2 regions of the Paenibacillus sp. HWE-109 genome follow, and region 1 is predicted to be linked to the other one. Evidence: riboswitches for the same ligand, from Rfam matches in the RefSeq annotation. Region 1 holds a riboswitch; the other holds the start of a gene.

Region 1 (4,332 bases):
TTCCTCATGAATCTGATCTTAAAGCGAACCCCGATGTTCAGCCACGAAATCGACGATATTTGGCATGAGATGTTGATGTTCACACGGGAATATCAACGGTTCGGAGAGCAATTCGCAGGTGGCGTTATTCACCATGCGCCTGAGCGCGAACCTAAGGAAATGCCGGGAGAGCGCGCATGGTTTGACTGGGTATATGCGCATTTATTTGAATTTGCGCCAACCAGCGCCCGCTGTTGGAATGGCTTCTTCCGTAATCCGTTGGATAAGGAACGAACAGACTTGCTTCGCGGCGGGAACGAAGAGGAGATCGCCGCGCTGTGGTTTGATATGGAGCAAGCGAAGCGATATCCCGAAGTGGCTGAAACGATCCGCTTGCTCGTAGCGCAAGCGATTTCGGAAGCCGAGAAGGCCGCGAACAGCCGCAGGTTTGAGGATACAGGCTGGCAGAACTCCTTATCCGGGCCTAACAGTATGGTCTACTTAGCAGGCGCGATGATGTTCTTCTCCATCAGCGAAGCCCACGATTACACGAGCGGTATGGACTCGTATATGCCTGAGAATCAAGAAGATATAGAGAAAGACAGAACCTCCAACTGCTCGGCGTCAGGCTGCGGTGGCTACAGCAGCGGTGACAATAGCGGCGACAACAGCTCCGACGGTGATTCTGGCAGCGGCAACAATTGCAGTTCCGGATCGGGTTCCTCCTGCTCATCTTCCAGCTGCGGTTCCAGCTGCAGCAGCTAGCCATTAAACCCAAATCAATCAAAGACTGTTCTCAAGGTGTCCAACACTTGAAGACGGTTTTTTTGTTGTGCGCTCTAAATCCAACAAAAACCAACAAATCGAAGACACCAATCGCTAATTTTCGTGTATAATTGGAATTCGATGTTCATTTGATTGACCGTCGGTAAATAAAGTGGTGATAGGAGTCTCTTTACATGAATCGGTTGCGTGGTTTTCTTGGTTCATATCATCCCATTGTGCATACGCTGCTGTTGGGAACGGTGATGGCTAGGGCAGCGTCATCGATGAGCTTGCCGTTTCTTGCCATCTATTTGGCAAGACATTCGTCCATGAGTCCCGTCATGATCGGGGTCGTTATCGGGATGGGCTCTCTGGCAGGAACGGTCGGCGGTTTTATTGGCGGGACATTATCTGACCGATTTGGCCGAAGAATTATTATGTTAGCCGCACTATTTGGCTGGGCATTCGTATTTCTGGGCTTCAGTGTCGTTAAATTACCGCTCCTGTTCATGCTGCTCAATATGCTGAACGGGCTCTGCCGGTCCTTCTATGAACCGGTATCGCAGGCCTTGATGGCAGATCTGACAGAACCTGCGAAGCGGCTTAGCGTATTCTCATTACGCTACATGGCCATTAACGTCGGGGTTGCTGTTGGTCCATTGTTAGGTGCTTTTTTTGCCACCTGGAGTGGAGCGCTTCCTTTTATGATCACGGGTCTCATTTATTTTATTTATGCCGTTACCCTGTATGTCCTGTTAAGCAAGTTTGGCATTAAAAAAATCGAAGGTGAGAAGAAATCACCTGTTACTTTTGGTTCTGCATGGCGTGTCATTCGCAGTGATATGACTTTTCGCTACTATATTTTAGGCGGTATCATTGGCGCAATCGGCTACTCGCAGGTCATGGTGACACTTTCGCAATATTTGGAGAAAAGCTTTGTGGATGGCGTCAAAATGTTTGCCATTCTGATGAGCGTTAATGCAATTGTGGTGATTGCCATGCAAATTCCGCTTACGCGCTGGTCCGAGAAGTATACACCGCTTGCAGCTATCGTTTTTGGCAATTTAATGTTTGCATTAGGCGATATTGGATTTGCGTTGTCGCATTCGCTTATTTGGCTTATTGTGTCTATGAGTATTTTTACATTGGGTGAGATCTTGAATTACCCGGCAGCGAATATGTTGATTGACAAATTAGCGCCTGAGCATATGCGAGGAACGTATTTTGGTGCCCAAACTTTAACGAACGTCGGTCACTTTATGGGCCCATGGATTGGTGGATTTTTGCTTGTTTCCTATGGGGGCAGCACGTTGTTCAACAGTATGGCGGTAATTACATTGGCGGGTTCCATTTTCTACTGGAAAGGCACGATTCGTCAAAGGTTGCTGAAAAATACGTCGAAAAAAGAAAATTTATGAAAATAATTGAAAAATTAGTTCTTGAGAACTATTCGAATTCAAAACAACTTCCCTTATTCTTGAGAGTGTAGATCAGTTAAACCAAGTTCATACCGTTACAACATGTTACACATCTCGACAAAGGCAAAGCTGACGAAAGTCAGCGACGCAAAGCTAAAGGGGCTTACTTGTCCTGAAACGGACAAATTGCCAGCCAGCTGCCGAACGATTGGGTATTCAACATAGAACCCCTCCGATCGGAATAATCGCGGGGTTTTTCTCTGTCATAACCAAATGAATTGTACGAATAAAGGAGGACCAAGCAGCATGCAGTCTGAACTACATGAAGAGCAAAAAGTAACTTCGCTATGTGGTAATCATGTTGCCCGTTTGGTTCCGTCTTCAGACGGACCAAAGCTGATGATTAATCGAGAAGAATATGCCTTGAATGAAAATTGCTGGGATGTTGAAATGTTTCATGGGAGAAGCAACAGCATCTTGATTTTCTACTGGAAAGGCGAAGTTAAGCTATCCGTAAAGATACCGCCTATTGCTCAAATCGAAGCATTTTTGAATAGGCTTTATCAATGTTTGTCTTCCAAGTTAAGAACGGTGCAGCCGATTTAGGCGTACCGTTCTTTTTTTCATGCTTGATGCGGAAGCGCTCATCGCAAGACAAAAGCATTGTCACGAAACGACAGAAGCTGATATAATAATTAACAATAAGGTATGTAGTGCAAAAGGACTACGATTAGGGGGCTACACGAGCATGAGATTAATTACACGTTCGGATTTTGATGGTCTGGTATGTGCGATGCTTTTCAAAAAAATGAACATGGTGGATGAAATGAAATTCGTCCATCCCAAAGATATGCAGGACGGCTTGATTGAAGTTACGGAGAACGATATCTTGGCCAATGTCCCTTATGTGCCTGGTTGCGGTTTATGGTTTGATCACCACTCCAGCGAGCTTGAGCGTATGGGCGAGAAGGTAGCGTACAAAGGTGAAACGCGGATTGCCCCAAGCGCGGCACGTGTCGTCTATGATTATTACGGCGGCCAAGAAACCTTTGGCGATATCGATGATATTATGCAAGGCGTAGACAAAGCGGATTCGGCACAATTCAGCAAAGAGGATATTTTGAATCCAAGCGGCTGGGACCTGTTGTCCTTTATTATGGATGCCCGCACAGGCCTGGGTCGCTATCGCGATTATGCAATCAGCAATTATCAACTCATGGAAGAACTGGTCGAGCACTGTGCGACGAAATCTGTTCATGAAATTATGGAACTGCCTGATGTGAAGGAGCGTGTGGCACGTTACCTGGAATTGGACGTTCTCTATCGAGACATGCTGCAAACCTATACACGTACCGAAGGCAATGTCATTATTACGGATCTGCGTAATGTAGAGACCATTTATCCAGGCAATCGTTTCATGGTATACGCCCTTTATCCGGAGCAAAACGTATCGATTTGGATTGTCGACGGCCGCAATAAACAAAACTGTGTATTCGCGTGCGGTCATAGCATTGTCAATCGCTCCTCCAAGACGAATATCGGAAATTTGATGCTCCAAAATGGGGGTGGAGGTCACCAGGCTGCAGGGACTTGTCAGGTGGATTATGACCAAGCTGAGGATGTATTGAAGCAAATTATTGCAACGATGAGAGCAGACGGTTAATTCTTACAACCAGCCGCAGGACAGGAACCTCCCTGATTGCGGTTTTTTGACTAGAAATCGGCATAGGAGGCATCTCTATGAGATTGGAAAAGAAGAAATTGCAGGCTAAGGGAATTAAGGTGGAGCCGGTGCGGATTGATCCGATTACAGGAGATAAATATACATTTTTTGCAGATCCGGACGGGCTGCCTTTGGAGTTGGTGGAACATGTCTAGTGAAAATAGGAGAACGACGGAGCAGGAGCCCAAATTGAGCTTTGCCAAAGGGTGTCTGTGGAGTCTTGTTGTGATGATCCCTGTTTGGGCTATTTTTATTTGGTTCTTTTTCTTTAAATAAAAGCCTTTGTTAGCTTGATTGGATGAGAACTGCTGTTGGCAGGCTGATCGAATGAGCGACAAAGGTTTTTTTTAGTATTTTGTATAGGGTATGGGGGTATGGTATATTCTAAAGGGGGTGAATTAATTCTATGAAGACAATTTTAATTGTTGATGATGAAGAAAAAATTCG
Region 2 (4,332 bases), 2.4 Mb from region 1:
ACGCAATTTATCCGAAATCCGCGTACGAAGTACGCGAAGTGCCGACTCTTTATTCGAGTTTTGCGATTTGCCATCCTGACAAGTAGCTACGATGCCTGTAGGCACATGAGTTACGCGCACAGCAGATTTCGTTGTATTAACGGACTGACCGCCCGCTCCACTTGAACAGAACGTATCTACGCGAATGTCCGCATCATGAATGACAATTTCTACATCTTCAGCTTCCGGCATAACAACAACCGTAGAGGTCGATGTATGAATGCGTCCGCCAGACTCCGTAACTGGAATCCGCTGTACACGGTGCGCTCCGCTCTCAAACTTAAGCTTGCTATAAGCACCTTTGCCCGTAATCATGAAAATGATCTCTTTGAATCCGCCTAAATCATTCACGGAAGCATCCAGAATTTCCGTTTTCCAGCCTTGACCATCCGCATAACGCGTATACATCCGGTAAAGATCACCTGCGAATAACGCAGCTTCATCACCACCAGCCGCTCCGCGAATTTCGACGATTACGTTCTTACCGTCGTTGGGATCTTTGGGCATCATCAGCAATCTAAGCTGTTCTTCCAAAGAAGCCGCTTGTTCGCTCAGCTCATCAATCTCCATTTTGACCATTTCGCGCATCTCATCGTCCAGCTTCTCGTTCTGCATCACTTTCGCATCAGCGAGCTGTTCACTTACACTCTTATATTCATTATAAGCATCATAAGCTTCTTGAAGATCGGATTGTTCTTTGGAGTATTCTCTCAATTTCTTCGTATCATTTGTGACATCAGGGTCACATAACAATTCACTTAATTTATCATATCGATCTACAATCGATTGCAATCTATCCAACATCGTGGATCACTCCTTTCTTATCTTTTTCTCGTAGTTAAACGTTGAATCTGAAATGCATGACGTCCCCGTCATTCACCACGTACTCTTTGCCTTCAAGTCGCACTTGGCCTTTTTCCTTAGCTCCATTCATGGAACCAGCCGCTGCCAAATCATTGTAAGACACAACCTCAGCACGGATAAAACCACGTTCGAAATCGGTGTGAATCACACCAGCTGCTTGCGGTGCTTTCGTTCCTTTACGAATCGTCCAGGCTCTTACCTCTTGCACGCCAGCTGTGAAATACGTATACAAGCCAAGCTTTCTATACGCTGCTTTAATCAATCTATTCAAGCCGGACTCTTGAAGTCCCAACTCTTCGAGGAACATCGCTTTTTCTTCGTCTTCCAACTCGGCGATTTCGGATTCAACCTTCGCGCTGATCGACACCACTTCGTTGTTTTCGCCTTCAGCAAATTCTTTCACAATCTTCACGAAAGGATTTTCGTCTGCTGTCGCCACTTCATCCTCACTCACGTTTGCTGCATAAAGCACAGGTTTCATGGTCAAAAGGTGAAGATCGCGCACGAGAAGTTTCTCATCTTCGCTGAGATCCAAACTACGCGCTGGCTTATCTTCATAAAGCGCTTCTTTAATACGCTCCAAACACTCCACTTCAGCAACAACCTTTTTGTCGCCGCCTTTGAGGTTTTTGCGTGAACGCTCAATCTTCTTCTCTACGGACTCGATGTCAGCCAATATCAATTCAAGATTGATCGTCTCGATATCGCCAATCGGATCTACTTTACCAGAAACGTGGGTAATATTATCATCTTCAAAACAACGAACAACATGCACAATGGCATCCACTTCACGAATGTGCGCCAGAAATTTATTTCCAAGCCCTTCGCCTTTGCTCGCGCCCTTCACTAAACCCGCGATATCCACGAATTCAAAGGCTGTCGGGACAATGCTCTTAGGCACAACAATCTCTACCAGCTTCTGCAATCTCTCGTCTGGTACTTCAACTACCCCAACATTCGGATCGATCGTACAAAACGGATAATTCGCAGATTCTGCTCCCGCCTGTGTAATTGCATTAAACAATGTCGATTTTCCTACGTTCGGTAGACCGACGATACCTGCTTTCAAAGCCATTGTAGTTACAACTCCTTAATTTTCGAAAATCATCCTTCTTATTATATAGTACTTGGAACGCAAAAAAAAGCCTGAGGCTACGGATTGGCCACAGTCTTTTTTTCCATTGCTTTTTTGATTTGCGCTTCCCGCTTCTGAATGAAGTAAGTTTCTATCTGATTTTTGAGGATAAAGCCTCTTAACGCATTTGTTTTTTCATCCGGAACATTCAAATATCTGGCCCCATAGTAGAAGCCCGCATTTGTTTTCTCTTTTCTAACAACTTCCATTGTACAGGCCATCGAAAAGCCAAGATTCAATTCAACTTCCAGCTGAGAATGCTTTTGGATAATTTTTTCGACCATTGCATTGTCATCTACCGTGAAGCCTACGCCATTAATGGAAATATTTTTGATCGAAATGGCAATCGGATTGTCTAAATGATGTTTATTTCGCTTATTTACATCTTGAAGTCCGAATAACAAGCCGCCCTTTGTGACTTCAACACGAGGAAACTCCCGTTTCTCCGTAAATTTCCGACGATTTTCGGGTGGATTCAGCACGATGAGAGATCCCTGCTCTTTGGCAACTACCGTCGTTTCCCAAACAAACAGCCCTGATTTCGTATAGACTGTCATTTTCAGCTTATCCCCCAACCGAAACACATCAAACTCAGGGAGTTCTACCTCAATAATGTCACCGAGAGCATAAGTCAACACACCAGTAGCTACGAAATCTTCCTTGCTGAGCACTGCTTTACTGTCGATCATGACATCAGCATCATAGCCTTCTTTACTGCCATAAAGTTTCATGGGTTGTTGCTCGTTGGCCACTTTACTCAACATCCTTTCGCGAACCGTACTCGACTTATATCATTAAAAATAGACCGCCCCGATGATCCGGAACAGTCTATTACCTTAATCAAAAAGCAATGATTTTCGGTAACCAGGCTGTCATAGTTCGCGGGAACCGTAGACCCTCAGCTTTGCGTCCTTGCCTTTCAGCAAGTTTGCCATTTCGAATTCTGCAATTTCATGTCTGATTGTGGTTGTGCAGGCTTTATGGTCATAAAGGCCTACTAGCATCTTCATTATATCGGAACCTTGTCTCAGTTATCAACTAAAAACCTTGCGCAGCCCATCTTTTTAGTGTATGAATGTAGAAAGAAAAAAGTATCCACAACTTTTTAAGTTATCCACATTGTTATCCACAGGTTGTTAACAACGAATATTTGTTCGATGTTTTATTCACATGTGGATAAATTATTTTAGCGAGGTGTCCCCCTGTGGATGAACATATCCCCTGGATGAAAGAAGCCATTCAAGAGGCGCTCAAAGCCGAAGCCATCCGCGAAGTGCCGATCGGCGCTGTCGTTGTCCACCAAGGCCAAATTATTGGTCGCGGCTACAATCTTCGTGAAACAACCCTAGATCCGCTCGCTCATGCAGAGCTGGTTGCTATTAAGCAGGCAAGTGAACATTTGCAGGCGTGGCGTCTGCTAGATTGCCAGCTTTATGTTACGTTAGAACCCTGCCCTATGTGCGCTGGCGCCATTGTTCAAGCTCGGATCCCGCAAGTGATTTATGGCACGACGGATCCTAAAGCAGGCTGCGCGGGGACGCTCATGAACCTGCTGCAGGAAGACCGGTTTAATCACCGTGTCGACGTCATTAGCGGCGTCATGCAGGAAGAGTGTTCGACGATGCTGACCCAATTTTTCCGTAAATTACGCGGCAAGGAATAATCGTTGCATCCATCTGTGCAAGAAATTCTCTAGATGACCTGGCCGCAACCGAATGCTTGCGCCGTGGAGGCCTTCGTGCTATCATAATTCTTGCTATGCGCCCGTAGCTCAGCAGGATAGAGCAACAGTTTCCTAAACTGTAGGTCGTACGTTCGAATCGTATCGGGCGCGTATATCCTACCTAAAGAGGCTGCCCTTAAGTCATAAATTGACTTTTGGGACAGCCTCTTTTTTCTTTTTTATAGAAACACTATTTTTACAACAGTCGTACGCCCAAAAGGGTTTTCTCTTGAAGAGCAATTTATCAGCATTAATTTTTGTATGGTAATATATACCTATTTTTGATATGCTAAAATTCTACAAAATATTTAAAAATTATCCATTATAAGAAATGAGGAGAACCATGTATTTCAGAATATCAGCCCTATCTGCAGGTATTATTTCTTTTCTCTATGCCGTTTCCATGCTATCTTCCAGCCGCGTATTCACGTTTGACACAGCTTTAAATTTGAGTACCATATTGGGCGTTGCTCTTGGCCTATCGCTGTTCAATTTCTTCATTGCACTATTGAAAACATACCGAACGGAGGCTGCTTAATGCCACGCAGGCTTACTATTTACTTAGGTATGG

Evidence for each region. Region 1 has a riboswitch for cyclic di-GMP ahead of LOZ80_RS21165 (hypothetical protein). Riboswitches for the same ligand answer to the same signal wherever they lie in the genome.
Region 2: linked by a shared signal. The riboswitch ahead of LOZ80_RS31665 (PilZ domain-containing protein) and the one ahead of LOZ80_RS21165 (hypothetical protein) in region 1 are both predicted to bind cyclic di-GMP.

What each region holds. Positions count from the first base shown of each region.
Region 1 covers NZ_CP091881.1:4,977,600-4,981,931, reverse strand. Annotated here, with positions in the region: gene LOZ80_RS21175 (glycine-rich domain-containing protein) at 1-744, shown strand, start outside; gene LOZ80_RS21170 (MDR family MFS transporter) at 939-2,162, shown strand; cyclic di-GMP riboswitch class I at 2,275-2,367, shown strand; gene LOZ80_RS21165 (hypothetical protein) at 2,469-2,768, shown strand; gene LOZ80_RS21160 (exopolyphosphatase) at 2,911-3,825, shown strand; partial or broken gene LOZ80_RS21155 (VOC family protein) at 3,918-4,040, shown strand; gene LOZ80_RS21150 (response regulator transcription factor) at 4,292-4,332, shown strand, end outside.
Region 2 covers NZ_CP091881.1:7,376,966-7,381,297, reverse strand. Annotated here, with positions in the region: gene prfA (peptide chain release factor 1) at 1-843, opposite strand, end outside; gene ychF (redox-regulated ATPase YchF) at 878-1,978, opposite strand; gene LOZ80_RS31665 (PilZ domain-containing protein) at 2,056-2,790, opposite strand; cyclic di-GMP riboswitch class I at 2,895-2,981, opposite strand; gene tadA (tRNA adenosine(34) deaminase TadA) at 3,264-3,701, shown strand; tRNA gene LOZ80_RS31655 (tRNA-Arg) at 3,799-3,872, shown strand; gene LOZ80_RS31650 (hypothetical protein) at 4,105-4,299, shown strand; gene LOZ80_RS31645 (hypothetical protein) at 4,299-4,332, shown strand, end outside.